3 regions of the Glutamicibacter halophytocola genome follow, and region 2 is predicted to be linked to each of the others. Evidence: riboswitches for the same ligand, from Rfam matches in the RefSeq annotation. Region 2 holds a riboswitch; each other region holds the start of a gene.
What was found. A riboswitch is a leader RNA that binds a small molecule or an ion and turns the genes downstream of it on or off. The one in region 2 is predicted to bind thiamine pyrophosphate.
Positions count from the first base shown of each region.

Region 1 (10,065 bases), 230 kb from region 2:
ATAGCGTCCGAAACGCAGAAGCAGCGGCAGGGCCGTGATCACGCCGAGCCAGGTCAAATTGGCGCGGGCAGAGCGCTCGCCGATGAATAGCCGGTATCCGAGCACTGCGCAGGCACAGCCTGCCACGGCAAAAAACAAGGCCAAGGCAACGGCGCCAAAGTTCAGCGATGCCGTGTCGCTGTGCTCATAAATCAGGAAGCCTCCAAAGCCAAGGAACAGCACTCCGGCAAGGAACCAGAGCACCTGGGCGATGAGCAGGCCACCGGGGACGGGCTCGTCCGGGCGTCGCGCCAATAGAGGATTTTTCACACCTATAACACTACGTGCTTTGTCGCGGTGCCCGATCTCACACGGGCTGAGCACTGACAATTACAGGGGTTACACGTTAGTGTTAAGTGTTCGCGAACATCAGGGTATCCCTCTCGCATCCAGCCCAATTTTTGAGGCCGGAGCCTTCTCGTGTTGTATTTTCCGCAAAGTGTGTGCGGGTCTTTATGTCATAGGGGAGCGCTTGGTGAGCGTGACTTGTATCTGACTGTGCAGCCTATACGTCGTTTCTTTGGGGACGGCCAAGGCCCATCCCCAACGAATGAGGTAATTCTTCGTGTCTTCTGACATGCCCGTAAACACTGACGACAACCAGACCCCAGAAGAGCCAACCGTGCTCTTCTCCGAACTTGGTCTGGATGCCCGCGTGCTTGCCTCGCTTGCCGACCTTGGCTACGAAAAGCCATCGCCAATTCAGGCAGCAACCATTCCACTGCTTCTCGAAGGCCGCGACGTAGTCGGCCTGGCTCAGACCGGTACCGGTAAGACCGCTGCTTTCGCACTTCCTGCCCTGTCCCGCATGGCAGAACTGGCTGACACCAATGGTCCAGCCAAGACCCCGCAGATCCTGGTTCTGGCTCCAACCCGCGAGCTGGCCCTCCAGGTCGCCGAAGCCTTCACTTCCTACGCCAAGTACCTGCCGAACTTCACCGTTCTGCCAGTGTACGGTGGCTCGCCATACGGCCCGCAGCTCAACGGCCTGCGCCGTGGAGCACAGGTAGTCGTCGGTACCCCGGGTCGCGTTATCGACCACATCAACAAGGGTTCCCTGGACCTGTCGAACCTGCAGTATGTCGTACTGGATGAGGCCGACGAAATGCTGCGCATGGGCTTCGCCGAAGAGGTCGACAAGATCTTGGAAGCCACCCCTGAGGACAAGCAGGTTGCCCTGTTCTCGGCAACCATGCCACGCACCATCCGCCGCATCGCTTCGGAATACCTGCGCAACCCGCAGGAAGTTGCCGTGAAGTCCAAGCAGTCCACCGGCACCAACATCACCCAGCGTTACCTGCAGGTCATGGGTGCCCACAAGCTGGACGCCATGACCCGCATCCTCGAATCCGAGGAATTCGACGGTGTCATCACCTTCGTTCGCACCAAGATGGCTACCGAGGACTTGGCTGACAAGCTGAAGGCCCGCGGCTTCACCGCTGCAGCCATCAACGGCGACATCCCTCAGCAGCAGCGTGAGCGCACCGTTGAGAACCTGCGCTCGGGCAAGATCGACATCCTGGTTGCTACCGACGTTGCAGCTCGTGGTTTGGACGTGGAGCGCATCTCCCACGTCATCAACTTCGACATCCCGCATGACACCGAGTCCTACGTGCACCGCATTGGCCGTACCGGCCGTGCCGGCCGCTCAGGCGACGCGATCCTGTTCATGACCCCGCGCGAGAAGTACTTGCTGCGTGCCATCGAAAAGGCTACCCGCCAGCCGGTGACCCAGATGCAGCTGCCTTCCCTGGACTCGGTCAACGACCGCCGCATCCAGAAGTTCACCGATCGCATTGACAAGACCATCAGCGGCCAGGATCTGACCACCTTCCGCGAAATCGTCGAGAAGTTCGCTGCTGATCACGAAGATCTCGATCAGCTGGAAATCGCTGCCGCTTTGGCCTTGATGGCCCAGGGTGGACGCCCGCTGTTGATGACCGAACCAGTGATTCCTGCTTCGAAGAAGGCCCGCATGGATCGCGATCGCCCAGAGCGAGGCGACCGTGGCGATCGCGGAGACCGCGGCCCACGTGCCCGCAAGACCGCTGCCGAAGGCAACGCCATGTACCGTTTGGCCATCGGCCGCCGCAACCGCGTGCAGCCAGGCTCGATCGTTGGCGCTTTGGCTAACGAAGGCGGCTTCAACTCCTCCGAAATCGGTGGCATTGAGATCCGTTCGGACCACACTTTGGTTGAGCTGCCAGCAGAGCTGAGCAAGGACCAGTGGCGTGCACTGTCCAAGACCCGCATTGGCGGCGAGCTGATCAGCATGGAGCTGGATTCCGGCCGCAAGCCACGTGGCGATGACGAAGGCGACCGCGGTGGATTCCGTGGTGGACGCGGCGGTGGCGACCGTGGTGGATTCCGCGGTGGACGCGGCGGCGGCTTCAATGACCGTCGTGGTGGCGGCGAAAAGCGCTTCGGTGGCCGTGGCGGCAAGGATCGCTTCAGCGATTCGGGTCGCAGCGGTGGACGTCGCGACTACTAAGCCAGCACTCGCTGCAGCTTATTAGCTAGCACAGCATAATGCCCCTGGATCAAGCCGAAAGGCTTGATCCAGGGGCATCATCGTTTCCAGAACAACAGGGGCCGCAGCACCAGCTCTACGGGGCGGTACTGCCTACCGGAATCTCATCGCCGAGATAGACTTTTCCGCCGCTTTCTACGAACTCCCGGCTCTTCTGCGCCATGCCCGCCAACGCAGCTTGCGCTTCCGCTGAGCCGTACTCGTCGCGAATGTCCTGGGAGATGCGCATGGAGCAGAACTTCGGGCCGCACATCGAGCAGAAGTGGGCTGTCTTGGCAGGTTCCGCAGGCAACGTCTCATCATGGAATTCCTGCGCCGTGACCGGGTCCAAGCTCAGGGAGAACTGGTCGTTCCAGCGGAACTCGAAGCGCGCCTTGCTCAGTGCATCATCGCGGGCGGTGGCCCCAGGATGCCCCTTGGCCAGATCTGCGGCATGCGCTGCAATCTTGTAGGTAATCACACCGGTTTTCACGTCATCGCGATTAGGCAATCCCAGATGTTCCTTGGGTGTGACATAGCAGAGCATGGCGGTGCCATAACGGGCGATTTCAGTGGCGCCAATAGCGCTGGTGATGTGATCGTAGCCGGGTGCGACATCTGTGACCAACGGGCCTAGCGTATAGAAGGGCGCGCCGTCGCACAGTTCCTGTTGGCGTTCCACGTTCTCGCGGACCATGTGGAACGGGATGTGCCCCGGTCCTTCCACCATTACCTGAACATCGTACTTCCACGCACGCTTGGTCAATTCGGCAAGGGTATCAAGTTCAGCGAATTGGGCCGCATCATTGGCGTCGGCAATGGATCCCGGGCGCAGCCCGTCGCCCAATGAGAAGGCCACGTCGTACTGAGCAAAGATTTCGCACAACTCGTCAAAGTGCGTGTAGAGGAAATTCTCCTGGTGATGAGCCAAGCACCATCCGGCCATGATGGATCCGCCGCGCGAAACGATCCCGGTGACGCGGTTGGCTGTCAGCGGGACATAGCGCAAGAGCACGCCGGCATGGATGGTCATATAGTCCACGCCCTGCTCGCATTGCTCAATAACGGTGTCCCGGAAAATCTCCCAGGTCAGTGCGTTCGCTTCGCCATTGACCTTTTCCAGGGCCTGGTAGATCGGCACAGTGCCGATGGGGACCGGCGAATTTCGAATGATCCATTCACGGGTGGTGTGGATGTCATCGCCGGTCGACAGGTCCATGACCGTGTCTGCGCCCCATTTGGTGGCCCACTGCAATTTGGAGACTTCTTCAGCGATAGAGCTGGTCACTGCCGAATTGCCGATATTCGCATTGATCTTTACGAGAAACGCTTTGCCGATGATCATCGGTTCGGATTCAGGATGGTTGATATTCGAGGGGATGATCGCTCGTCCGGCGGCAAGCTCGCTGCGCACCAGCTCTACATCGCATTCTTCGCGCAATGCTACATAGCGCATTTCCGGGGTGATGACTCCAGCACGAGCGTAGTGCATTTGAGTCACTGCTGCCCCGTCTACGGCCTTGAGCGGCGGAGCGGAACGTCCAGCCCACTCATCGCTGGCAGTACCGCGGCGGACCGCTGAACGCCCATCGTCATGCAGGTTCCGCTCGCGTCCCGCATAGCGCTGCACGTCTCCACGCTCAAGAATCCAGGATTCCCGAAACGGCTTCAGTCCCTGCGTTGGTTCACTTCCCGGACCGCTGGTGCGATACACAACCACCGGCTCGTTGGGCTGGCCATTGGGGGAGTCCGCAAGCTGGATCTGCGTAACCGGAACTGAAATCCCATCGGCTTCGCGGAACGCGAGAGAGTGGGCGGAATGCTGTTCAAATTGTTCCATTGAGAAACTCACTTCCTTCGCCGGCATTACCCGGACAGGTTCAACGGTCGCGGACAGCTGCAGTCCGATCTCAGCCCTTGCCATGGGGCTCCCGTGTGGTCGCAGATGACACTAGCACGAAAATTTCTATCGGAGGCAAATAGGCCACACGGTGACGATCGGCCAGCGAAATGTTTTGTGCGAAGCGAGGATGAAATCCTGGCCATATTCGGTCCAGAATAAAAGTTCTGGGTAAACGAAAAGAGAGACAATCTGCAATCAGATTGTCTCTCTTATTTCGAGCCCCCTGCCGGAATCGATCCGGCGACCTCGTTCTTACCAAGAACGCGCTCTACCACTGAGCTAAGGGGGCAACGAGTAAATACTCTACACAGGTTTCTGACGTTTGCAAAATCCTGAATGAATTTGTAGCTGAGGTCACAAGCGTACTACTCAAGTCCGGAATGCGGGCGGCGGGTCACTGCCTGCAGAAGTTTTCCAGGCGCCAGTATCCGATCAGGGAAAAAGTCTATTGGCGCCACATGGAGCATCGATGAAATCTGGTTCTTCTGGCCGCATTTGGGGAGTTCTTGGGGCTCGCCTATTCGTATCCGGAGCCCTTGCAACATTCCTGCTGCGTTCGACGGGTACTGGGCTTGCTTGCCATGAAAATTAGAAGTGTCGCAAAGGTGCGCATAATTGCAGGCTGATCACCAAATTCCCCTCAGTGAGCATCGTCACCAAAGCACTTTTGTGCCACTGGTTGTGCCGCGCAAGTGCCAAAATTGCCAATAATCAATTCTGACTAGTAGTTATTCGCCTGAGCGGTATCGAATTAGAGGGTTGAGCGCCGATTTTTGTTTGTGCGGGAATCCGTGTAGAGTATTTACTCGTTGCCCCCTTAGCTCAGTGGTAGAGCGCGTTCTTGGTAAGAACGAGGTCGCCGGATCGATTCCGGCAGGGGGCTCTGAGTGAGAAGCTTTCTTGGCTTCTACTGGATTGCTTCTCACTTGTGGCGGCGTAGCTCAGCTGGTTAGAGCGCACGACTCATAATCGTGAGGTCCCGGGATCGAGTCCCGGCGCCGCTACAGATTTTGCCCCGAAATCCCCGGATTTCGGGGCTTTTTCGTTTCTGAAAATATCGGTAGCGAACAAGGCCTCCGAGCGCAACAATCTTTCGCTCGGAGGCCTTGCTCTATTTTTGGACTAGCGCTACTGGGTAGCGCCCTTGTCGCGGTGCTCCTTGCCCGTTGAAGCTTCCTTGGCAAGCATGAGCAGTCCTTGTATTACCTCCGCGTCTACTTCTTGCCCGTTAGCGTTTTCGTCGTTGGCATCGTGGCCATGAACCTCGGTATGCAGTCGCTGCATCTGCATATCAAGCTTGGTGGCTACGGCTGCGGCTTCGGCAAGTTCTGAAGCCAGATAGGCAGGGACTTCGCCTTCGTACTTGTAAAAGATCTTGTGTTCCAGGCTGGCCCAGAAGTCTTGGGCAATAGTGCGGATCTGCAGCTCAACAATGACATTCACCGGTCCGTCCGAGAGGAAGACCGGGATTTCAACGATGGCATGCACGCTCTTGTAACCGCTTGGCTTTGGATTCTTGATGTAATCCTTGATCTGGATGACTCGAATGTCATTTTGCGCGGTCAAGGTATTGAGCACCTTGTAGATGTCCTTCACAAAGCTGCAGGTGATGCGGACACCGGCGATGTCGCTGATGTTCTCCCTGATGGCTGAGAGGGAAGGATGGATATTCCTCTGGCTCACCTTGCGCATGATGCTTTCCGGAGTTTTTACCCGGGAAGTAATGTGCTCGATGGGATTGTACTTGTGCAGGTAGAGGAACTCTTCACGAAGAATCGAGACTTTGGTCAGAACTTCGTCGACGGCAAACTGGTATTCCATCATGAATCGCTGGAACTGTAGCCGGAATGCCTGGGTCATTTCTTGTAGTTCGCCTGAACTCAGGTTTGCCGTAGAAGGCAGCGGGATAACGCCGCCGTTGTCTTCTGGGTTTGGAGTGGAAATCCTAAATCACCTCTGCAGGTTGGGGCGATGTCAACAGACACGAACGCTCTATAGTTTTAGCGTAGGTCATCCATCTAAGAATTGGGCCAGAAGAAGTCGTGAATCTATCGGGTGGACGTGGAGCGTTAGGCAACTGAGGTGCGGTCATGATTGAAGAACGGAAGCTTCCGGCCTACGCCGCAGGCGCTATCGACGTTCCGTTCGTTATCGGGTTTTTTCAAGAGCGCGTTGACGTCGACACTTGCTGGCCGTCGCATTCCCACCCAACACACGAGCTGCTATGGAATCAGCGTGGCGCTTCCACAGTGAGCGTCGGCCCGCGAATGTGGACCATTACGCCAGTGCTAGGTGTCTGGCTGCCAGCCGGGGCCTTGCATGAAGGCCGGGCTTGCGCCGGGAGCGTGTGCAATATGAGCCATTTCGGGATCGACAGTGTTGATCCAATTGCCCTGGAACCTGTTCCGGTCGTCATAACACCTCTGTTGAGGCTGCTCTTGGAGCGCCTGGCGGATCCGGGCTTGAATCCAACATCGCGTGCCATCACAGAAGCTGCAGCGATGGATAATTTGGAACCCGCACCAGGACATCTGTCCATTCACATGCCACAGGCGGATCTGCTGCAGCCAATAGTCAGTGGCATGGTTGATGAGCCCCAGCCCGCGCTAGGCCTTCAGCAATGGTCTGATCGGTTGGGGGTCAGCGGGCGAACGATCTCCAGGGCGTTTCAGGCTGAAACGGGCAGCGGCTATTCACGGTGGGTCGCCTCATTGCATGCACAGCAAGCCATGGAAATGGTGGCTCGAGGCGATGACCTCCAGGATATTGCCCAACTGCTTGGCTTCAGCTCCCAGAGCTCACTGGGTGCAGCATTTCGCCGGAATACGGGATTTACGCTCTCAACTTTTCGCGATTCAAAATAGCCGTGTCAGTTTTGCGCGAATATTGTCAATTTCGCGTGATTGCGAACATTCCATGCGATCAATACGATAGAGAGGAAAGGCTCACCTAAGTGGATTGCTAAACGAGACTTGCACCTATTACGGGCAATGGTTCTCTGACTAATAAGCACCCCCCCTGTTGGGCACACTCGCTGACACCTCGTGGAGAATCACCCATGCTCGCATCACGCCGCAACTTCTGGAAACCTGCCGCCCTCATCGCCGCAGGTGCATTAGCGCTGACAGGATGTTCATCAGCCGCAACAGGTTCTGACGAACAGGCCACCGCCGCATCCGGAGAAAATCAAGGCTTCCCAAAGAGCATCAAACATGCCCTGGGCACGGCAGAGATCTCCAAGAAGCCCGAACGCATTGCCACCGTGAACTGGTCCAACCAAGAAGTTCCACTCGCGCTCGGCGTCGTCCCAGTGGGAATGGCCGCAGCGAACTTTGGTGATGATGACGGCGACGGAATCCTGCCATGGGTCGAGGAAAAGCTCACCGAGCTCGGTGGAGACACCCCGGTGCTTTTCGACGAAACCGATGGCGTGGACTTTGAAGCCGTAGCAGATTCCAAGCCGGACCTGATCTTGGCTGGATACTCGGGACTCACCGAGGAAGACTACGACACCCTGAGCCAAATCGCTCCTGTGGTCGCCTACCCTCAAGCAGCATGGTCCACCAGCTGGCGCGAGAATATTGAACTCAGCTCCGAAGCCATGGGCCAAGAAGCCGAAGGCAAGGAAATGATCGCGGGCATTGAACAGGACATTGCTGAAGGTCTCGAAAAGCACCCCAATATCACCGGAAAATCGGTGATGTTCGTGACTCACGTAGACCCAGCGGACCTGTCCACGGTCAACTACTACACCACGCACGACACCCGTACCGCATTCTTTGACGACCTGGGGATGACCACTCCCAAGGCAGTGGCAGAAGCCTCCAGCGGCGAAGTGAAATTCTCCGGTGAAATCTCAGCCGAAAACGTTGACGAGCTCTCAGACGTCGATGTGATTGTCACCTACGGCGACGACACCCTCATTGACACGCTCGAAGCAGATCCGCTGCTGTCGCAGATGCCGGCAGTCAAGAACGAAGCAATCGTGGCCCTTGATGGAAGCGGACCGCTGGGCACCGCGGCAAACCCCACCCCGCTGGCAATTTCATGGGTGCTCGATGACTACCTTGACCTGCTAGATGAAGCAGCATCCAAAGCAGGCAAGTAGCCGCCAATTGGCTTCGACGCACGCACCGAAAGTTGAAGGTCGGGGAATTACCTCACTATGAATGCAGTTGCTACCCGTCGCGGCGTGGCTGGCGCACCCCTTCGCCAGCCACGCCGTCGGCGTCTGTTCTGGCTGGTTATGGCCATCCTGATAGTGCTCATACTGGCCGTTGGATCAGTTTCCATCGGCGCCCGGCACGTGGCTCCATCAGACATTTGGGCAGGATTTCTAGGACACAGCGGCAACGTGCCGCAAGCGGCCGTCGTCAAACGTGTGCCGCGAACAGTGCTGGCACTGGTCATCGGAGCAGCGCTGGGACTCTCCGGGGCGATCATGCAAGCAGTCACCAGAAATCCCCTGGCTGATCCGAGCATCCTCGGCGTCAACATGGGGGCCTCGCTCGCAGTGGTTATGGGCATCACCTGGTTTGGCATCAGCACCGCGCACGGGTATATCTGGGCCGCCATCCTGGGAGCAGCCATTGCCGCGGTATTCGTCTACGTGGTCGGCTCCATGGGACGCGGGGGAGCCACGCCTCTGAAATTGGCGCTGGCAGGGGCGGCAACATCTGCCGCGCTGGCATCATTGGTCACCGCGATCTCGCTGCCGCGCGCAGACCTGGCCGACATCATCCGCTCGTGGCAAATAGGAGGCGTTGGAGGGGCCACCTTCGCCAACGTTGCGCCCATGCTGCCCTTCCTGGCCGTGGGGCTGGCAATTGCCATTGGCAGCGCCAATTCGCTGAATTCGCTGGCCCTGGGCGACGAACTGGCTGCCGGCCTCGGCGAGAAGGTCATGGTCGTTCGAGCCGTTTCAGCCTTGGCGGCCGTGATCTTATGCGGCGCTGCCACCGCCATGGCGGGTCCCATCGGTTTTGTCGGGCTGGTTGTCCCGCACATGTGCCGCCTGCTGGTCGGCGTTGACCAGCGCTGGCTCCTGCCTTTTTCGGCCCTGGCCGGAGCCGGGCTGCTGGTGCTCTCGGATATCATCGGGCGGGTTGTCGCCCGGCCCGGAGAACTGGATGTCGGCATCCTGACCGCACTGATTGGCGCCCCGGTATTCATCATCATCGTGCGCCGTTCTAAGGTGCGAGAACTGTGAACACTTCCATTTCCGGCACCGCAACCCAGCCCGGTGTCCAGGCAGCGACCATCGTGCGCCAGGAGCGCGCAGCCCTGATCCAGCGATTGCGCGGGGCGCGCAACCAGCGCTCAAAGCAGCGGCGAATCATCATTGCAGTGCTCAGCCTGCTGGTGCTGGCCATGATCGTGCTGAGCCTGTGCCTGGGGCAAACCAACTATTCGCCAGCCCAGGTGTGGCAAGTGATCCAAGGGCACAAGGTGCCCGGTGCCAGCTTCACCGTGGGTACGCTGCGCCTGCCGCGAACCGCCATCGCCCTGATCGCCGGCCTGAGTTTCGGACTAGCCGGGGCCAGCTTCCAAACCCTCTTGCGCAATCCATTGGCCAGCCCCGACGTCATTGGCATCAGCACCGGTGCCTCCGCAG
Region 1 is NZ_CP012750.1:2,675,194-2,685,258, reverse strand. Features, by position in the region: gene AOZ07_RS12395 (hypothetical protein) at 1-309, opposite strand, end outside; gene AOZ07_RS12390 (DEAD/DEAH box helicase) at 617-2,530, shown strand; gene thiC (phosphomethylpyrimidine synthase ThiC) at 2,646-4,388, opposite strand; TPP riboswitch at 4,384-4,493, opposite strand; tRNA gene AOZ07_RS12380 (tRNA-Thr) at 4,669-4,740, opposite strand; tRNA gene AOZ07_RS12375 (tRNA-Thr) at 5,263-5,334, shown strand; tRNA gene AOZ07_RS12370 (tRNA-Met) at 5,382-5,455, shown strand; gene AOZ07_RS12365 (GTP pyrophosphokinase) at 5,580-6,311, opposite strand; gene AOZ07_RS12360 (helix-turn-helix transcriptional regulator) at 6,806-7,315, shown strand; gene AOZ07_RS12355 (iron-siderophore ABC transporter substrate-binding protein) at 7,510-8,559, shown strand; gene AOZ07_RS12350 (FecCD family ABC transporter permease) at 8,617-9,660, shown strand; gene AOZ07_RS12345 (FecCD family ABC transporter permease) at 9,657-10,065, shown strand, end outside.
Region 1: it holds a riboswitch for thiamine pyrophosphate, as region 2 does, so the genes downstream of both, thiC (phosphomethylpyrimidine synthase ThiC) here and thiO (glycine oxidase ThiO) in region 2, are expected to answer to the same signal.

Region 2 (10,065 bases):
TAGGGTCGAGGTGTCCCTACGTTGAAGGAGCAGACATGCAAACTGAGAACGTCTTAGGCAACATCGACTGGGCGTCAATGCTACAAAAGGTAGCCATTGCGCTAGTCATTCTCATCATTACGTGGCTTGTGGCGCGAATAGTTCGCTGGGCTGCAGCCAAGCTAGTGACCAGGGTGAAATTCCTGCAGAAGCAGGGAAACGACGGAGCTCAAATAGGCCAATCTCTTGGCAAGGTCGCTGGATTGATTGTTTGGCTTTTTGGCCTCGTGGCAATCCTTCAGGTCTTTGCACTTTCTGAAGTTCTTACGCCAGTTCAGGGCCTGCTCGGCGGAGTCATGGCATTCATCCCGAACCTCATCGGCGCCGGCTTTATCTTCTTCATTGGCTACGTCATCGCAAACATTGTTCGCCAGCTATTGACCACTGGCCTGGGAACTGTCGACTTCAGCGGACTAGTCCGCAAGCTGACTCCAGGCGATGAGCCGGTAGATGAAGTCCAGTCTCGCGAGGCCCAAGCAAAGATCGTCGATATCATCGCGAATATCGTCTTCGCCCTGATCCTTCTGGTTGTTGCCATATCTGCACTGCAGGTCCTGGGAATCGCAGCCATTTCGCAGCCTGCTGAGCAAATGCTTCAACTGGTCTTCACCGCCATCCCACAGGTCATCATGGCACTGGTGCTGTTGGCAGTTGGCTTCCTGATTGCAAAGTTTGTTGGACAGCTGCTGGAGTCCACCCTGCACGGTGTAGGCACTGATCGCGTCGTTGCCGGCTGGGGCGTTGTTCCAGAAGGCAAGAGCGCATCGGGCATCATTGCCGGCATCGTGAAGATTGCTATCGTGCTGTTCTTCGGCGTGATGGCAGCGCAGATGCTGAACTTCCCGGCAATCACCAATATCCTCAATGAGATTCTGGAACTGGGTGGCAAGATCCTCTTCGGTGCAGCAATCGTTGCGGCAGGCTTCGTCGTCGCTAACGTGATCGGCAAGTTCATGGGCGACACCACTGCGTCGAAGATTATCCGCTACACGGCCATTGCGCTGTTCGTTGCAATGGGCCTGAAATACATGGGCATCGCGGACTCGATCATCAACATGGCCTTCGGTGCAATTGTCATCGGCGCAGCCCTGGCAGCGGCCCTGGCCTTCGGGCTTGGCGGCCGCGAAGCAGCAGCTCGCACCCTGAACAAGATCGATACCGACAAGCTGAGCTCCAACGGCCCGGATTCGGCACCACCGGCACCGCCGACGTCGCCAGGCATATAAACATCCCGAACAGAACCTAAGGGGACATCAGGAGCGTCGCGGAATCCACTGAGGATTCCGCGGCGTTTCTGCGTCTGGGCCTAGCCCTAGGCCAGGCGAAGTGGCAGCGGAGCTACAGCGCCGGGCGGATCCGTTCTTAGCCGGGCGTAGGTGTAGACGTCGATGCGTTCACCGTCGACAAGGAATTTGCCCCGCTCGGTTCCTTCACGCAGAAAACCATTGTTCTCGGCCACGCTGCGTGAACCGGGATTATTGGCCCGCAGGCCAAGCTCCAAGCGGTAGAAATCAAGATCATCAAAAAGATAATTCGCCAGTGTGGCAACTGCCCTCGTAGTGAGCGAACGACCGCGATACTCCTGATGCATCCAGTACCAAATCCAAGCATTGGCATTTGAATGATCCAGCGTCCCGCAAACAAGCCCGATCAACCGGTCATTGGCAGTGATCGCCAACGGGAATTGGCTTTGTTCGCCGTTCAACAGGGCATCTACGTAGGCCCGTGCTTTTGCCGGCGTATCGGCATCGCCTTGGCGCCGCATATCCGGATGGGAAATGAACGCCTCGTATACGGAGCCCGCGTCCAACGCGCTGAGCTGCCTCACGCTGAATTCCTCGGCAACGCCTGTTGCCCGGACGCTGCCAGGCCCTGCAGGCTTGCTTCCGCCGTGGCCTGTGAGCGTGCCTTGGTGAAACAGCATCTGCCACTTGCCTTGCTCGCGGAACCATAATGAGCTGCGAAGTGCCGGGCGATGGCCGCTGGCCTTCCAGCGCAATTGGATGAGGTTTTCTGATAGTCGGATGGCCAAGGGCTCGCTAACGCGCAACCGCTCAGCGGAAGGATCTTCAGTGGCCAGCAATTCCATGACTTGATCCCGGTCGTACGTTCTTCCGCTTGCGCCGATTTCGAAGAAGTTCTCATGCAGGATTTCGCCAAGCAATTTTCGGTTGCCACGCAGCGAGGCACTGAGAAGCTGCTGTTCCAGACCGGCAACCGCTCTGAATAGTTGAGAATCGACGGGCAATTCTGAGGGATATTCCTGTTGCGCCATGCCGGTAAGTACATCACAAAAGATGACGGAACTAAGTCAACTGCAGTTCGCTTTTCAGGGCTGCCTCATGCTTATAATCGCAAATACTCCGCGGGAGCCTGAAACCGACCAGGCTGAGAGGGCACTGAGCCGACCGCTACACCTGATGCGGGTCATGCCGCCGTAGGAAGGAAGCGTGCCACTGTGCATGTCAACATTGTTGGCTCCGGAATCATCGGCCTAGCCACCGCATTCGAGCTCAGTTCACGCGGCCACACCATCACCATCATCGACCCGGCACCTGGCCAGGGCGCCAGCTACGCAGCGGCCGGGATGCTGGCCCCAGCTGCCGAAACCGTCTGGGGCCAAGGCCCCCTGCACCAGTTGCTGTCCGCATCCAGCGCCCGCTACCCCCAGTTCGTTGATCGCCTGGAAGCGGCCACGGGCGTGCGTCCCGACTACCTGCAAAGCTCAACCCTGGTCGTCGCGGCAGAACCTGCCGACCGCGAAGCGCTCCACGATCTCGTGGAGCTGCAGAGCTCATTGGGATTGTCCGCCGAAAAACTGCTGCCGAGCCAAGCCAGGTCCTTGGAACCAGCCTTGGCCAGCAATATTTCCGGGGCGGTGCTCTGCGCTGAAGACCACCAGATCGATCCCCGTTCCGTCGTGCGCATCCTGCTCCAGCACTTCCACAACGACCTGGTCCATGAGCAGGCCGAAGAACTGATCACCGAAGGATCAGGCACCTGCGCCGTTCGCACGGCTTCAGGAAAAGTTTTCGCAGCCGATCAAACCATTATCGCCACCGCGCTGGGCACGGTGAAAGGACTGGGCAAGCTGCCATTGCGCCCGGTGCACGGCGACATCCTGCGGATTCAAAGCCCGCCGGGCCCCGCCTTGCTGACCAGGATTATTCGAGGCATCGTCCACCGGCAGAACGTGTATCTGGTTCCGCGCAAGGACGGCAGCCTCGTGCTCGGCGCCAGCGTTCGGGAAGACCAGAACCCGGAAGTCAATGTGGGCGCCATGTACAACTTGCTCGACAACGCCCGCAGGCTTGTCCCGGGAATTATCGACTGCTCGCTGAACGAAGTCATCGCAAGGCCAAGGCCGGCAACCGCCGATGACCGCCCGCTGATCGGGCGCATTGACCCGGGGCTGGTGCTCTCCACTGGCTATTCGCGCCATGGGGTGCTGCTCAGCCCCTTGGGATCCGAACTGACTGCGGATCTCGCTGAAAACAACAAAAGAAATCCACTGTTGAATGACGTTGATCCGCAACGTTTTCCAACACTTTCCGCAACCGCCGCACTGGAGGCACTCGGATGACATCGATCAACATCATTTTTAATTCCCAGCAAGTTCAGCTGCAGGCCGGTACCAGCCTGCGCGAATTCATCAGCGCGCAAATCGGCAAGGAACTCGACGCAGATTCAAAAGCAGTCGACGGCAGCAAGCTGGGGGTGGCCGCGGCCGTGAACGGCGCAGTCGTTCCCCGCAGCAGCTGGAACAGCAAAGCTCTTGAAGACGGGCACAGCATAGAACTCGTTACGGCAGCCCAGGGAGGCTAAGCATGGAATCGCAAGAATTCACCGAGCTGGATCTCAACAACGATCCTTTTGTCGTCGCCGGGCGCACCCTTTCCTCGCGGCTTATCCTGGGCACCGGAGGGGCCACCTCATTAACCACGCTGGATAGCGCGCTCACCATTTCTGGCACGGAATTGACAACCGTTGCCATCCGCCATTTCTCTGCTGCCGGGGCAGGCAATGTCTATGAGCTGCTCCAGCGCAACAACGTCATTCCTTTGCCTAATACCGCAGGGTGTTTCACCGCCCGTGATGCGGTACTCACCGCGCAGCTGGCCCGTGAAGCGCTGGAAACGGACTGGATCAAACTTGAAGTGATTGCCGACGAGCACACCTTGCTGCCAGATCCGCTGGAACTGTACTCGGCAACCGAGCAGCTTGTGGCCGATGGATTCCAGGTCTTCGCCTACACCAATGATGACCCTGCACTGGCGCAGCGGCTCCAGGATGCCGGCGTGGCAGCTATCATGCCTGCTGGCGCTCCGATCGGTTCAGGTCTGGGAATTTTGAACCCGCACAATATTTCCACCATTGTTTCCCGTGCCAATGTTCCGGTGATCCTGGATGCCGGGGTGGGAACAGCCTCCGACGCGGCGCTGGCCATGGAACTAGGCTGCGATGCCGTGCTGCTGGCCAGCGCAGTGACTCGCGCGCATAACGCTCCGCTGATGGCCGCGGCCATGAGGGACGCTGTGCGAGCTGGCCGCGCAGCCCGTTTGGCCGGCAGGATTCCACGACGCGATACCGCACTTGCATCCTCGCCTGCGGAGGGAATGATGCAAACCTTGGTCGGGGAATTCTAATGCTGCGCCAACCGCTCTGCGAACCTGCCGCAGGGATCGATCCGGGCCAGCTGGCCCGCTATTCACGGCATCTGACCCTGCCCGGGGTAGGCGAAGAGGGCCAACGGCGCATCATCAACGCCAAGGTCCTGATCATTGGCGCCGGGGGACTGGGCAGTCCCATCGCCAGTTATCTGATTGCCGCCGGAGTAGGCCAGATCGGCGTACTCGATGATGACTCGGTAGAGCTGTCGAACTTGCAGCGCCAGATCATGCATCGCGAATCCGATGTCGGCCGGCCAAAAGTCGATTCCGTGCAGAGGCTGGCCGCCGAACACAACAGCACTGTCGTCATTGATCCGCTCAACCAGCGGCTCAGCGAAGACAACGCCCTGGAGCTTTTCGCCGCCTACGACCTTGTCATTGATGGCAGCGACAACTTCGCCACGAGATACCTCGCCTCCGACGCTGCCGAAATCACCGGGACCCCGCTGGTGTGGGGCACACTCTTCCAGTTTTCGGGCCAGGTATCGGTTTTTGACCCGCGAACCGGCCCGATGCTGCGGGATATCTTCCCGGAAATCCCGGATGCTGATTCGGTTCCGAGCTGCGCCGAAGGCGGTGTCTTCGGAGCACTGTGCGGAGTCGTGGGTTCGGTAATGAGCACCGAAGCGCTCAAGCTGATTACAGGTATTGGCCTCACGCTCAGCGGCAAGCTCTGGCTCTACGATGCCTTGGCTGCCAGCGTCCGGTCCTTGGAATTTGTCGCCGATCCGCAGCGCGAGCGGGTCGTCCAGCTGGGCCAGTACCAGCCGGTGGCTTGCGCCGTTGAAGAACCTTTCGCCAGCCTGGGCGTGCATGAGCTGGCTGCAATGCAACGGGATAACGAGGTGCTCGTCGTTGATGTGCGCGAGTCGTGGGAGCGTGGCATCGCCGCTATTCCCCACAGCATTCATGTGCCACTGGACCGATTGCTGGCCGGAGAGCATGCGCAAATACCACGCGAAGCCGGCATCATCGTGATGGTTTGCAAGAGCGGTGTCCGATCCCGAAAGGCCGCCAGCCATATGTCGCGGCAACAGGCGGGAACCGGCAAGGTTTACAGCCTGGATGGCGGGACAGTGCAGTGGTTCGCAGAAATCGAGGGGCAGGAAATCGCCTACTAGCCGGAGGCTGGGCTGGCAAGGAATTGTGCACTGGCATAATGGCTTCATGACCCTTTCAGCCGCACTGGAATTCCGCGAACTAGCTAGTCAAGACGAGCAGCAGGCCATCGACGCCCATCGGGCCATGCTCGCCGACGATTTCGAATTCTTGCCGACGTGGTCTGCCGATGAGCTGTGGGAGGACTACACCTACCGGATGAGCGCAGGACGCCGCGGCGAGCATATCCCTCAGGGCTGGGTGCGCTCGGCGCTCTTTGGCGCTTTTGATGACGGCGAACTGGTAGGGCGTGTCTCGGTGAGATACGAGCTTAACGATTTCTTGCTTCAAAATGGCGGGCACATCGGCTACGGAGTTCTTTCCGAGCACCGCCGCCGTGGCTTGGCAACTGCGCTTTGCCAGTTTGGCCTGCGCGAAGTCCAGGAGGCGGGCGTGTCGAGCGCGCTGGTCACCTGCGAGGGCACGAATCTCGGTTCCATCGCGACGATACTAAAGTGCGGGGGAGTTCCAGACTCGCAGGTTCCCTACCTGGAAGCAGCCGACGGGTCCAAGACCCTGCGCTACTGGATTTCCACCCAATCCACCCCATGATTTTCCGCGACTTTACGTGAAATTCTTGTATGTTCTGACACAGAGCGCCGGAGTATTTGCTGGAACAGCGTAAACTTGTTTGTTGGGTCGACTTTGGCCCCGACTCCTTAGACCCAAAATCCTCGAGCGGAAGTGAGCCTTCACGCATGTCAGCTAACACCATTAGTCGCGACGAACTTCGCAATGTAGCCATCGTTGCACACGTTGACCACGGCAAGACCACCCTGGTCAACGCAATGCTCCAGCAGACCGGCGCATTCGACAGCCATGGTGAAACCGAAGATCGCGTGATGGACTCCGGCGAGCTGGAACGCGAGAAGGGCATCACCATTCTTGCCAAGAACACCACCGTGTTCTACAACGGCCCAGCTGCTGACGGCAAGAACATGACCATCAACGTCATCGACACCCCGGGTCACGCTGACTTCGGTGGCGAGGTCGAGCGCGGCCTGTCCATGGTGGACGGCGTGGTTCTGCTCGTTGATGCTTCTGAAGGCCCACTGCCACAGACCCGCTTCGTGCTGCGCAAGGCCCTGAGCGCCAACCTGCCAGTCATCATCGTGGTCAACAAGACCGACCGCCCGGACTCCCGCATCGATGGCGTCATCTCGGACTCCATGGACCTGCTGCTGGGCCTGGCATCGGACCTGGCTGATGAAGCTCCAGACCTGGATCTGGACGCCATCTTGAACGTCCCTGTGGTCTTCGCGTCGGGCAAGGCCGGTTACGCTTCGATGAACCAGCCAGCTGATGGCACCTTGCCAGACAATGAAGATCTCGAGCCGCTGTTCGAGACCATCATCAAGCACGTTCCTGCTCCGACCTACGAAGAGGGCGAAGTTCTGCAGGCACACGTCACCAACCTTGACGCATCGCCATTCCTCGGGCGCCTGGCCCTGCTGCGCATGATCAACGGAACCCTGCGCAAGGGCCAGCAGGTTAACTGGGCCCGCCAGGACGGCACCATGAAGCAGGTGAAGATCACCGAGCTTCTGGCTACCAAGGGTCTGCAGCGTGTTCCAGCTGAAGAAGCTGGACCAGGCGAGATCGTCGCAGTGGCCGGTATCGAGGACATCATGATTGGTGAAACCCTCACCGACTTGGAGAACCCAAAGCCGCTGCCACTGATCACCGTTGATCCACCAGCAATTTCGATGACCATCGGTATCAACACCTCGCCACTTGCTGGCAAGGTCAAGGGCGCCAAGGTCACCGCACGCCAGGTCAAGGACCGCCTTGACAAGGAACTGATCGGTAACGTTTCGCTGAACATCTTGCCTACCGAGCGTCCGGACGCTTGGGAAGTCCAGGGCCGTGGCGAATTGGCACTGGCCATCCTCGTTGAGCAGATGCGTCGCGAAGGCTTCGAGCTGACCGTTGGCAAGCCACAGGTAGTGACCAAGATGGTTGACGGCAAGGTCCACGAGCCAATGGAGCACATGACCATTGACGTGCCCGAAGAGTACCTGGGTGCCATCACCCAGCTGATGGCTTCGCGCAAGGGCCGCATGACCAACATGGCCAACCACGGCACCGGCTGGGTTCGCATGGAATTCATGGTTCCTGCACGTGGCCTGATCGGCTTCCGTACCCGCTTCCTGACCGAAACCCGTGGCGCAGGCATCGCTTCGTCGCTGGCTGAAGGCTACGAGCCATGGGCAGGTGCCATCGAATACCGCATCAACGGTTCGATTGTTGCCGACCGCGCTGGCGTCGTGACTCCATTCGCAATGATCAACCTGCAGGAGCGCATGAGCTTCTTCGTGAAGCCAACCGAAGAGGTTTACGAGGGCATGATCGTTGGCGAGAACTCGCGCGCCGATGACATGGACGTGAACATCACCAAGGAAAAGAAGCTCACCAACATGCGTGCAGCTTCCTCGGACAGCTTCGAGAACCTGACCCCGCCACAGACTCTGACCCTGGAAGAGTCCCTGGAATTCGCTCGCGAAGACGAGTGCGTTGAGGTTACCCCGGAAGCTATCCGTATCCGCAAGGTGCTGCTGAACGCCAATGACCGTGCCAAGGCAACCCGTGCACGCGCTCGCGCCTAATCAGCGAAAAAACCAGGGCAGCAACCTCTCGGCGCTGTGGCGCGGAGCTGTTGCCGCCCTGGTAGCAGGACTGTTCGGCACTGCCATCCACGCCTCCATCAGCTACGCCGGAAACGACGTGCCGCTGGTGTGGGGCGTCGCAGTAGCCTGGCTGCTGCTTGGCCTGCTGGTGTACTGGGCTGCGGTGTCCTCAGGGAAACTGTGGTCCGGGGCTCTGGCGCTGATCGGCTGCTATGTCTGCGTGGGATTGATATCCTACGTCGGCAATGACCAGCTGATCCTCGGCATGCAGTACTACCAATACCTTCCCGGACCGGCGCTGGCTTCGGCCCTGTGGATGTATGGGATGATCATTCCTGCGATCATCGGCCTGGTGCTGGCCCTGCGAGCTATTCGCAAACAGCATCGCCCGGACTAAACACCGAAGGCGCACTTCCCGCGATTGGGAAGTGCGCCTTCGCTGGCTAACGCCAAGTGCAAAGATCTTGGAATCTGCAGTTCTAGCTGCTCTTATTGCCGGTGATGTCCAGGTGGTGGGCCAAGAAGAGCGAGGTTGCCACGCCATCTTCTTCGGGCTCACGCATCGCGTAGTCTTCAATAACCGAACGCAGCCGCGACATCATTTCCTGACGGGACTCTTCGCTGAGCTTCAGGCCCACGCGGATGATCTGGATTTCTTGGGGATCCAGTCCCTCGATTTCCTGCAGGAAGGTATCGACAAGCATGGGAGCAGCGTCTGGGATGCGCGTTCCCCACGACTGCTTGGTGCTCCGGTAGGGAACTTCCTTGGCGCCACGATTGCCGCGCCGGGCCTCTTCCGGGGCGAGGTAGCCGTTATTCACCAAGGTCCGGACATGGTGCAGCGACGTGGCCGGATTCAGATCAAGAATGTCCGCGATTTCCTTATTCGTTCGTGACTCGTGGAGGCACAAGCGCAGGATACGAAGCCTCAGCGGTGAGCTGAGTGCACGTGCTCGCGATTGGACAAGTTTGTCAGAAGGCATAAAAACAGCATACGGGAAAATCGTTGAGTGATTGGCAGAATCAAATCACATGTCGCGCAACAGCGGTTCGGCGCGAAGCGTTGATCTTGCCGGATACTAGTTCCTTGGCGTCCGGGGCCGGCGGCGCTGAGGGGCCGGAGGGACGAGCTTGGCATGGGTGATCAACGCCCGCGGGATGACCACAAGACCCGATCGGGTCTGCACGCTGATCGAATCCACTGTGACTTCCTGCAACTCGCCCAACGCGTCGCTAAAGCGCCCGCTTGCCGTGCTGGCTTCCACAGGCAGGCGGTAGCGCACAACTAGACGTTCACCGGGAGTCATATCACTAAAACTAAGCATTCTTGCGCGTCATCTTTTCGTAAGAAGAATTCATCTAAACCCTTTGAAGCTGAAATGTGAATGGTCGGTTACGTCACAGCAGGCCCACGGGCGCTTTGATGTATTGATATCAGGACTAGACTGTAGTTTGAGCTGGTAAGGGATTCAAAGAGCATCCAGGAATCCGGCCGGCTCGTGTTGAAACCACCAAGTGCAAGGAAAGGTCTCGGCCCTCGTGACTTACATCATCGCTCAGCCGTGCGTCGA
Region 2 is NZ_CP012750.1:2,441,143-2,451,207, reverse strand. Features, by position in the region: gene AOZ07_RS11220 (mechanosensitive ion channel) at 36-1,265, shown strand; gene AOZ07_RS18440 (GNAT family N-acetyltransferase) at 1,352-2,314, opposite strand; TPP riboswitch at 2,395-2,500, shown strand; gene thiO (glycine oxidase ThiO) at 2,498-3,622, shown strand; gene thiS (sulfur carrier protein ThiS) at 3,619-3,864, shown strand; gene AOZ07_RS11205 (thiazole synthase) at 3,867-4,685, shown strand; gene AOZ07_RS11200 (ThiF family adenylyltransferase) at 4,685-5,830, shown strand; gene AOZ07_RS11195 (GNAT family N-acetyltransferase) at 5,877-6,419, shown strand; gene typA (translational GTPase TypA) at 6,566-8,473, shown strand; gene AOZ07_RS11185 (hypothetical protein) at 8,454-8,891, shown strand; gene AOZ07_RS11180 (helix-turn-helix domain-containing protein) at 8,974-9,477, opposite strand; gene AOZ07_RS18220 (putative acetyltransferase) at 9,574-9,801, opposite strand; gene fdxA (ferredoxin) at 10,034-10,065, shown strand, end outside.

Region 3 (10,065 bases), 1.9 Mb from region 2:
GAAATACTTGATGACTGGGATGGCTTTGGCCAGCCGCTGACCGGCACCGGTACCGCCATTTTCTCTGAAGTTCTTGTCGCGCCGGAGAACATTATCCAGCGCAAGGTGGCGTCCACCCTGGAACCGGCCTTCTTCCAGCTGTGCCTGCTTTCGGTACTGGTAGGCATCGGCAAGGCTGCCCGAAATGAAGCTGCCAGCATCGTGGCCACCAGAACCCGTACCTTTAATACCGGCTCCGGTTCGCTGTTCAAGGATGATCCGCAGATCCAGGAACTCGTGGGACGCCTGGCGGCCAACGTATTTGCCGCAGAATCCATTGTCACCATGGCTGCCCGGGAACTGGACGCAGCCGTTGACCAGCAGCTGGGGCTTGACCCGGAAGCAGCCTACCTGCGTGCAGAGCTGGCCGTGCAGCAGGCCCACGTGGCAACGCCCAAGCTGATCCTGGATGCCACCAGCGAGCTCTTTGACGTCACCGGGGCATCAGCAGTGTCGACTTCCAAGTCGCTGGATCGTTTCTGGCGCAATGCACGTACCGTAGCTACCCACAATCCGGTGGCCTTCAAGGCACGCTCGGTGGGCGACTACTTCATCAATGGCACGGTGCCGACCGGATTGAACTCCATCGGCGAAGCTAAGGCAGGCAAATAATCATGGCAACTTTCCAAGAACGTCCGCGCTTGCTGCTCTCAGCATTCCTGATGAACACTTCGAGCCATATTCTTGGTGGAATGTGGCGCCACCCCGAAGCGCAGCAACACCGCTTTAATGAGCTGGGCTTGTGGGTGGATCTGGCGAAAAAGCTGGAGGACGCAAAATTTGATGCGCTGTTCTTCGCTGATGTGGTGGGCCTCTATGGGGACCACGAAGGTGGATGGGCCTCCCATGTGCGCAAGGGGCTGCAAGTTCCTAGCCACGACCCGCTGGTGCTGCTGTCCGCACTGGCAGCTGGGACGAAGGACATCGGCTTGGCGATGACCAGCTCGGTTATCCAAAGCCACCCCTTCCAGTTCGCACGCCAGATTTCCACCCTGGACCATCTGTCGCAGGGACGGGTTGCGTGGAATATCGTGACCAGCGTTCTGGAAAATGCCCACCGCAATTTCGGCGGCCAAGACCTGGTGGCTCACGATGACCGCTACGGTTGGGCCGAAGAGTACGTTGAAGCCGCCTACAAGCTGTGGGAGGGCTCGTGGGAAGACGATGCGCTGCTGGCCGATAAGGAATCCGGCCTTTACGCTGATCCGAGCAAGGTCAACAAGATCAACCACCGTGGCGACTTCTACTCGATCGACGGACCGCATCTGGCATTGCCCAGTGCCCAGCGCACCCCATTCCTCTTCCAGGCTGGATCATCAGCCCGCGGTTCCCAGTTCGCTGCGACGCATGCCGAGGCAACCTTCCTCTTCGCCCCGCATGCACAGTATGTGGCCAAGAAGAATGCGCAGCTGATCGAAAATCTCGCTGCCGCTGGCCGCAGCCGCGAAGATATCAAGGTCTTCGCCGGGCTGTCCTTTGTCGTGGGATCCACCGAAGCCGAGGCCAAGGCGCTGGAAGCCGAATACGACGAGTACCTAGACCTGGAGGCAATCGTTGCCCACATCGGCGGTGGCTTGGGAGTGGATCTTGGCGGTTTGGACCTGGATACGCCCTTGGGACAAATCCAAACCGAGGGCGCCCAAGGTGTGCTCGAAGCGGCCAAGGCCTCGGTGCCTGGAGGCAACCCGACCTTGAAGGATTTGGCCCACTACCGTGCGAAGGCCCAGCAAATTGTTGGCACCCCGGAAAGCATCGTGGATGAACTTGAACGTTGGCAGGACGCGGGAATTGATGGGCTGAACATCATGAACCATGTACTGCCAGGCTCCTACGACAATTTCATTGAAGGGGTCATTCCTGAATTGCGCCGCCGTGGCCTGGCACAGAGCGCATACGACCAGGGAAGCCTGCGCCAAAAGGTCTTTGGCCGCGGTGACTACCTGCCTGGAAATCATCCTGCCGCCAAGTTCCGCGGCGCTTTTTCGGAATTGAGCGCAGCCAATACCGAGGCTGCGGTGCAGCTGCAGAGCTAAAGATGCGGTTCGGCAGGGCGGTGGAAGCCAATGGCCTCCATCGCCCTGCCCGCTTTAGCCGAAGGGACCATCTCGTCGCCATACCGAGTAAGGTGTCGAGCATGGAGAACAGCCACGTCAATGATCCGCAGGTAATCCGCCGGCTTCTGGGCACCCCAGCCCGATGGGCGGTCGTTGGCCTGACCAACAATCCATCCCGGGTGGCTCCATCCATTGCCCGTTTCCTGCGGGACGAATTATCCATGCAGATCGTCCCGGTTTCGCTGGATGCCCAGAACGTGATGGGGGAGCAGGGGTATGCGCGACTTGCCGATATTCCCTGTCCCATTGACGTGGTTGATTGCTTTGTGAACTCGTCGAAGGTAGGCAGCATTATTGATCAGGCCATTAGCATTGGGGCCAAAGCCGTCTGGATGCAACTGGGCGTCATCGATCACGAGGCAGCGCAACGGGCCAAGGACGCCGGGCTGGACGTAGTGATGAATACCTGTCCGAAAATTGAGTACCCTTTTCGGTAGCGGAGGCGGGAATGAAAAACGAAAATAGCCAAGAAGCACTGGAACAACAGTGGGCGCAGTTGTGCCTGGGCATGCCATGCTCCTTCGCCGACTATCCCTTCGGGCCCGAGAGCACCGTCTTCAAGGTTTCGGGCAAGGACAAAAGCAAGGCAAAGATGTTCGGCCTATTGATGAACGTGCGCGGGGAGCTGGTGCTTAACCTGAAATGCGAGCCGGCTCTGGCCGATCAGCAGCGCAGTGAGCACCCGGAAATCACTCCGGGCTATCACATGAATAAAAAGCATTGGAATTCCATCCGCGCTGGTCTTGATCCGGAATTGCTGCAGGAACTGATTGAGGATTCCTACGATCTTGTGGTTGACGGCATGCCACGACGGGATAAGGAATACATTCGATTGCAAGACACCATCAGCCAATCGGTCCTAGACTAGAACCATGTACTTCATCGTTGTTAAATATCAGGTAAAGCCAGAAAACACCGAGAATTTCATGGACCACGTTGCAGAGTTCACCCAGGCCACCCGCGCCGAAGAAGGTAACCTCTGGTTCGACTGGTCCGTGAGCGTGGAAGACCCCAACGAGTTCGTTCTTGTCGAGGCCTTCCGCGACGACGAGGCAGCTTCTGCCCACGTTAACTCCGCACACTTCGCAGCAGGCATTGAATCCATGCGCCCGCTGCTGATTTCCACCCCAAAGATCGTCTCGCGCAAGGTCGAGGGCGAAGGTTGGGACTCCATGGGCGAGCTAGTGATCGACTAGTTTTTACGGCAAATAAGGGAAGGAACCGCGAGATCATTCTCGCGGTTCCTTCCCTTATTTCGTACCGTCGGTTTAGCGTCCGGCCTTGTTGCCGAAGCGGCGAATCAACAGCAAGACGATGCCCACGAGGACAACGATGCCTGCGGCAATGCCGACCCAGCTGGCGCTGAATCCGGTGTCGGCCAGGTCTTGGCTATCCTGCTGCTTCGAGTCATCCGAGGAATCTTCTTCGGAATCCGAAGTTGGCTCAGCGCTCGGATCCGAATCAGTGGTCGGTGCTGGCGATTCAGTTTCAGAGTTATCGTCTTCGGTTGGCGAAGGAGTAGGTTGCGGGTCATCGCTTGGCGAAGGAGTTGGCTCCTGGGCCTGGGCAACGACGGCGAAGTCCACGGCGATATCTTCGTGCTGCACCTGCGAGACCACTAGCTGGTAGTCGCCTGGCTCCACGGAGCTGCCAACTGGGAGCTGGAACGCAGTGGTTCCCGAAGCATCAGCTGCCGGAATATCAGCGACCTTGGTGGCACCCTCAAATGCGGAAGCCGAAATCTGGGCTCCTTCTTCCAAGTCCGATACCGTGACGTTCACGGTTTCGCCAGCCTTCACTTCGGTGGCATCCAGGACAACGGTGGCCCAATCAGTGCCGGCGAGCACTGCTCGGCCCAGCGGAGATGGGGATACCACGTCATGGGCCTTGAAGAAGTTCACGGTCGCGTCCAGATCAACCTGGCCCGAATCGGCGTGGTCGGTGCCTTCAGCGAAGGCGGTGAAGTTATCGCCACCGGTAGCCAGGAACGCGTTGGCAGCAACGCGAAAGGTTGCCGACTCGTCCAATGGTTCACCGTTGAAGGTGATCTTTTGGATGTGCTCGCCCGCAGGTGCATCCTCGATGTAGGTGTATGCCAGTCCCTCTGAAATGCCGAGGTGCAGCTTGTTGCGCTCCGAGCCTTCAGGCTGCCATTGCTGTTCCAGTGCCTCACGGATTTGCGCGCCTGTCAGATTGAAGGTGATCAGGGTATTGGCAAAAGGCTGAACTTCTGCCGCCTCTTGATAGGTCACCGTGCCGTCTTCGCCATAGAGCAGGTCCGAGCGCAGGCCTCCGGGGTTCATGAAGGCAATCTGTGCTGGCTCACCGGCAAAATCGTCATTAGAAGTAGCCCACAGGTGTACGTCGGCTACGGTGTTGCCCAAGGCGGATTCAACACCGCGGTCTTCACCTGGCACGTCACCGCCGCGCAGGATATCTTCCGAGATTTCACCGACTTTTACGCTGCCAACAACTTCAGCTTCTTTTTCGGCTTCGGCAACGATCTTTGCAACGGCTGGATTCGCTTCGTAGTTAGCGGTCCAGTCGCCGTCTGCAGATTTGCTAGCGAGTGGCAAGCGGGTGCTGGAAGACTGCAGGACCTCACCGGTGGCTGGGTCAACGTCGAGGCTGACTTTGCCTAGCGTGGTGCCGTACTGGTGCGATTGGATGACTGGACGCTCGCCGTCAGGACCGGCAATGTCGCAGTTGTAGGAAGAGTGGGTGTGACCCGAGAAAATAGCGTCGATCTCGCCACTGGCCTCGCGGATCAAGTCCCCGTAGGACGTGGCTTCACCAGCGACGGCAGCACAGTCGGTATTGGCCGAGCCGTTGTGGGTCAGCAACACGATAACGTCCGCTTCTCCGTTCGCCTCGTCACCGTCGCTGAGCTGCTTGGCTACGCGATTAGCCGCCTCGACTTCACTGCCAAAGTCCAAACCGGAGATTCCGCTAGGGGAGACCAGCGATGGAACATCCTCGGTGACGGTGCCAATGAATCCTACGGAGAGTCCACCGGCTTCACGAATTGCATATTCTTTGAGTGCTGGGGTTTTGGTGCCGGCTTGGTAAACGTTGGCGCCCAGTGCAAAATCCTCGCCGGACTGGCCGGTGGCTGCAGCAAAGCGCTCGGTGACTCGCGTGGCCAGGTCTTCAAAGCCCTTGTCGAACTCGTGATTGCCCACGACGGAAACATCCAGCCCGGCTGCACCCAGCGCATCAATGGTTGGAGCATCCTCCTGGGACGCGGAAGCAAAGGTCGAAGCCCCGATATTGTCGCCGGCCGATACGAACAACGTGTTTTCATTCTCGGCGCGCAGCTGGTCCACAGCTCCGGCGAGCACTGCAGCGCCGGCAGAGTCCCGATCGGCAGCGATGCGGCCGTGGAAGTCATTAATGCCAACTAGATCCAGGGTTACAGGATCAGCTGCTGGGGAAGCAGTGCTGATTGATTCCTCGGTGGGCATTGCCTGCGCCATGGCTGTTCCTGTGGCCATGAGCGAGAGGGTGGCCAAGGAGGCGAAACTGAGTTTTCTCATCTGCGCGAATGCAGACATGGGTACTCCTAAAAGTGACGGGTGTGACAAGACTTATGTCTATCGCATCTAGGTGAACCTGTCGATGCCTGCGAGTTAAATTGCTGTGCAGGGCCATGAGAACTAGCGGTTAAATAGTCGAAGCAACGCACCAGCCTGTGGTTGATACGTTGCTTCGAAAAAACTTGATGCGGCTAGAGCCGTCGGTTGTGGCGTGATTTGGTTGCTGTGACCGAGGAAGCTCCTACGATGGCACCGAGCATGAGCATGGCAGCCGCGATGAAGAAGACTGTGGACAGGATCCAGCAAGCCATGGCTGTGTCTCGATGCGCGGCGTTCAGGGCAAAACCAAAAAGGCACACGCTGGCAAGCAGCAAGAGCGCTCCCGACAACCGTGTCTTCATCATTGACCTTTGCAGCAGAAAATTTTGCCAACAATCACCACACATAATGGCTATTGGCTTGAGTAATATCCATACTGTCACAAATCCATCGATTTGACGATAGCCCTTAAGGAGGATCTTTCACTGCGACTTTAGGCTAACTACACGCAAGCCTTCAGGATGCGTTCGATGGCATCGTGTTCGCCCTTGGTCATCCAAGCCCCATATTTCGCTTTGACCTGAGTCTGGCGTGAGACGTATTCGCAGCGGAAACTCTTGTTGGGAGGAAGCCATGTTGCGGCATCCTTGTCGCCTTTAGCCGCGTTCGTCGGCCCGTCCGAGGCCATGAGGTTTAGCGGGTCATTGGCGAATTCGAAACGAGCTTCCTGGTCCCAGCGCTGGGCGCCCTTTTGCCAGGCATCCGACAGCGCGACAACGTGGTCGATCTGAACTGCGGTGCTGGTTTTCTGGCCCCGAACAAAATTGATGGTGGTGTTGGTATACGGGTCGTGGAAAGTTCCGCTGAGCACTACGCAAGGCTTCGACGCAGATTTGTATTTCACGTGTTCCAAGTCGCGAGCCAGGATGTCGTTGCGGGCATCGCAACCGTTGCGGTCCGGATCCTTCCAACCCTTGCTGAACTTTTCCCGTTCATAGCCAGTCTTGGGGGCACGGCCCTTGACGTCGATATCCGCGAGCAACTCAAGCGAGTCAGCATAGCTGGCGCGTTGCTCCGCGCTGTTGTGGGTAGTGTCAGCCTGCGCGTCGGGAACTCGATACTGCTCGATGGAATCAAGAGTTGAGCATCCAGTGAGGGCAAGGGATGAAGCGATGAGTGCAAATGAGATTGCGCGGCGCAGCAGCTGCATGCGGAAGTACGACTCCTAGGAAAGCGACAGTTGGCAAGGGGGGACAGGCCCTTAGGAAACTATATGAAGCGGGGTGGACCATTTAGCTGCGTCCATGCCGTGTTTTAGTGTGAGATCGGTGTGAACCAGTTCTAGCGATCATGTCGAGACCTGCTGGCTATCGAGTTTCTGTTCCTCGATATGCATTGGTCAACTCGGTTTCCGACCTCAAGGCCGATTTATCTGTATCTTGTCGGGAAAGCAGCGAAGTGGTGGCATGGGTTTCCTTGCGTTGCGCAAATCCCGCTGCCGAATGGAGCCGGGAAATCACGGTTCCAGATGGCGCTCAACCCCGGGTTGCCCAAGAACCGAGTGCTGATACGCGCGGGATTCATGAAGTAATGTTCTACAGCTAAGCCGTGCGTGTGCTACTAATGGGAGCAGTGACACGGGGTGCCGCAGGGCGGCTGAGAGAACACCCGTTGAACCTGATCCAGTTAGTACTGGCGAAGGGAATGTCCTGGATTCTGCGTATGTGTGCACCCGAAGTGCTTGAACCGTCCGCGTCTTTGGTCAAAAATCCATTCGCCAACAGACGCCGTCAAGGAGTTCAAACAAGATGAGCACGGACACCCAATCACCAGCAACCCCCATTGCCCTTCCACTTGAAGAGCAGGTCATTCTTGTCACCGGCGGAGCTCGAGGGCTCGGTGCCGCCATCAGCAAGGCCTTCCTTGCAGCTGGCGCGAAAGTCGTCATCAATTACAACTCTTCGGAACAAGCAGCCAATGATCTCGTCGCGCTCTACCCGAATGATGCAGTAGCCATTCAGGCTGATGTTCGCAACGAATCTGCGCTCAAGTCGATGGTGGCTGAAGCCGAAGATCATTTTGGACAGCCGGTGACAACTCTGGTGAACAATGCCTTGGTGGATTTCTCCTTTAATGGCGACGCCCGCTCCACCGCCGAAGCGATTTCCGCCGCAGAGCTCAGTGCCCAGTTCGCCGGATCGGTGCTGGCTCCCGTAGCTGCCATCCAGGCTGTACTGCCGGGAATGCGGCAAACAGGATTTGGCCGCATCATCAATATCGGCACCAACCTATTCCAGCACCCGGTGGTTCCGTACCACGACTACACCGCCACTAAAGCTGCGCTGCTGTCCCTGACCCGTACCTTCGCTGATGATCTTGGGCCAGAAGGAATCAACGTCAACATGGTTTCTGGAGGGCTCCTGCGCACCACCGACGCCTCGGCTGCGACCCCCGAGGCAGTATTCGACCTGATCGCCTCGGGAACGCCATTGCGTCGAGTCACCACGCCCGCGGAACTGGCCGATACCGTCCTGTTTTTCGCTTCCCCGCTATCTCGTGGGGTTACAGGTCAGAACCTTATCGTGGATGGCGGGCTGGTGAAGGGATGAGCCAGAAGAAACAGGTACATCTGAATCTGTTCCTCTATGGAACCGGGCATCACCAAGCGGCCTGGCGTGCCGAGGACTCGGCGGCCGAAGAGCTTCCCGATACCCAGTACTACATCAAGCTGGCCCAGCTGGCTGAGAAGGGGCTGTTGGACGCGGTGTTCTTCGCCGATGGCCAAGCGGTGTCAGCCTCAGCTGCGCAGGCCGGTCCCACCTGGTTCTTTGAGCCGGTGACGCTGTTGTCGGCGATCAGCCAATGCACCACGAATATCGGACTGGTCTGCACCATCTCGGCCAGCTTCTACTCTCCTTTCCACGCGGCACGCATGCTGGGCAGCTTGCAGCATTTGTCCAACGGGCGGGCCGGGATCAACGTGGTGACGAGCATGTGGGATACCGAAGCGCAGAACCATTCGCTCACCGAGCTGCCTGCGCACGCGCAGCGATATGGCAGAGCCGCAGAATTCATTGACGTCTTGCGCAAGTTGTGGGGATCATATCCGCATCAAGCAGTCCAAATTGACCGTGGCGGAAATTTCACCGATACGCGATTGCTTCAAGAAATCAATCACGAAGGCGAGCACTTCTCGGTGCGAGGTCCCTTGAATATGCCCAACTCAGTTCATGGCGAGCCTGTCATGTTCCAAGCAGGCTCCTCGCCAGCTGGCCGTGAACTGGCAGCAGCACACGCTGAAGCGATCTACTCGGTAGCAGCCGATCACGAGATGGCATCCGAATTCGCCCAAGACCTTTCCGAACGCACCAGAGCTTCGCGATGCTCGGACAACAGGGCGCTGATCATGCCCGGGCTGGTGACCTATGTGGGGCGCACAGCAGAAGAAGCCAAAGCCAAGCAGCGTGCACTGAACGAATTGCTGCCAACGGGGGACGCTCTGCGCCAGCTGGGAGTATTCTTGCAGCAGGACACCAGCCGCTGGCCTTTGGATGGACCCGTACCGGATCTGCCGCCACTGGAAGAATTCACTGGCCCGGCTGGCCGATACACCACGATTCTGCGGCTCATCGAGCTGCACCAGCCCACGGTTCGTGAACTACTCGGCCTGCTGGCTGCTGGCGGGGGCCACTGCACCATGGTGGGAACGCCGGAAATGATTGCAGATGAGATTGAACTCTGGATCGATAGCGGGGCCGCAGATGGCTTCAACCTGATGCCGCCGTCCCTGCCAGGATCTCTGGAGGACTTCATTGAGCTAGTGATTCCGGAATTGCAGCGCCGTGGCAGATTCCGTACCCGCTACGAGTCGGCTACCTTGCGTGGAAATCTTGGTTTGGCTGTTCCGGAGGCTGTGGCCTTGGCGCGCGGCTAGTTGTGTGGTTGCGCTTCGGGAGCCAAGCCGGGGAAATCATTCTCAAAGTAATCCAGGATTTTCTGTGTTGAGAAGAAATCCAGGAGGAATGACTCCTGAAGCGCAAAGACGTTGCCTCCGCGAACGGAAGGCAATTGTGCAAGGGAGGCATCGGAAGAGAACTGCTCGGTGGCCTCTGGATCCGAGGAGAGCAGGAAGGCCGTATCGCCCGGCAAGGACTTGGCCAGTCCTTCGTAGCTGGTGAACGAGAAGTCTTCGCGTTCTTGCATGGAAGTATCAAACTCTGCTGGAGGATCCAGCACGGTGAACCCCAGGGACTCGAACAGCTGTGCATGCGGACCGGTGCTCTGGGCTATGGGGGAGATGTTTCCCTGGTGATAGGAAAGAATCGATGCCGTGGTGC
Region 3 is NZ_CP012750.1:385,507-395,571, forward strand. Features, by position in the region: gene AOZ07_RS01765 (acyl-CoA dehydrogenase family protein) at 1-651, shown strand, start outside; gene AOZ07_RS01770 (NtaA/DmoA family FMN-dependent monooxygenase) at 654-2,072, shown strand; gene AOZ07_RS01775 (CoA-binding protein) at 2,174-2,590, shown strand; gene AOZ07_RS01780 (MmcQ/YjbR family DNA-binding protein) at 2,602-3,021, shown strand; gene AOZ07_RS01785 (putative quinol monooxygenase) at 3,026-3,349, shown strand; gene AOZ07_RS01790 (bifunctional metallophosphatase/5'-nucleotidase) at 3,422-5,707, opposite strand; gene AOZ07_RS01795 (hypothetical protein) at 5,881-6,093, opposite strand; gene AOZ07_RS01800 (HNH endonuclease family protein) at 6,231-6,938, opposite strand; TPP riboswitch at 7,357-7,450, shown strand; gene AOZ07_RS01805 (3-oxoacyl-ACP reductase) at 7,537-8,337, shown strand; gene AOZ07_RS01810 (NtaA/DmoA family FMN-dependent monooxygenase) at 8,334-9,662, shown strand; gene fepB (Fe2+-enterobactin ABC transporter substrate-binding protein) at 9,659-10,065, opposite strand, start outside.
Region 3: it holds a riboswitch for thiamine pyrophosphate, as region 2 does, so the genes downstream of both, AOZ07_RS01805 (3-oxoacyl-ACP reductase) here and thiO (glycine oxidase ThiO) in region 2, are expected to answer to the same signal.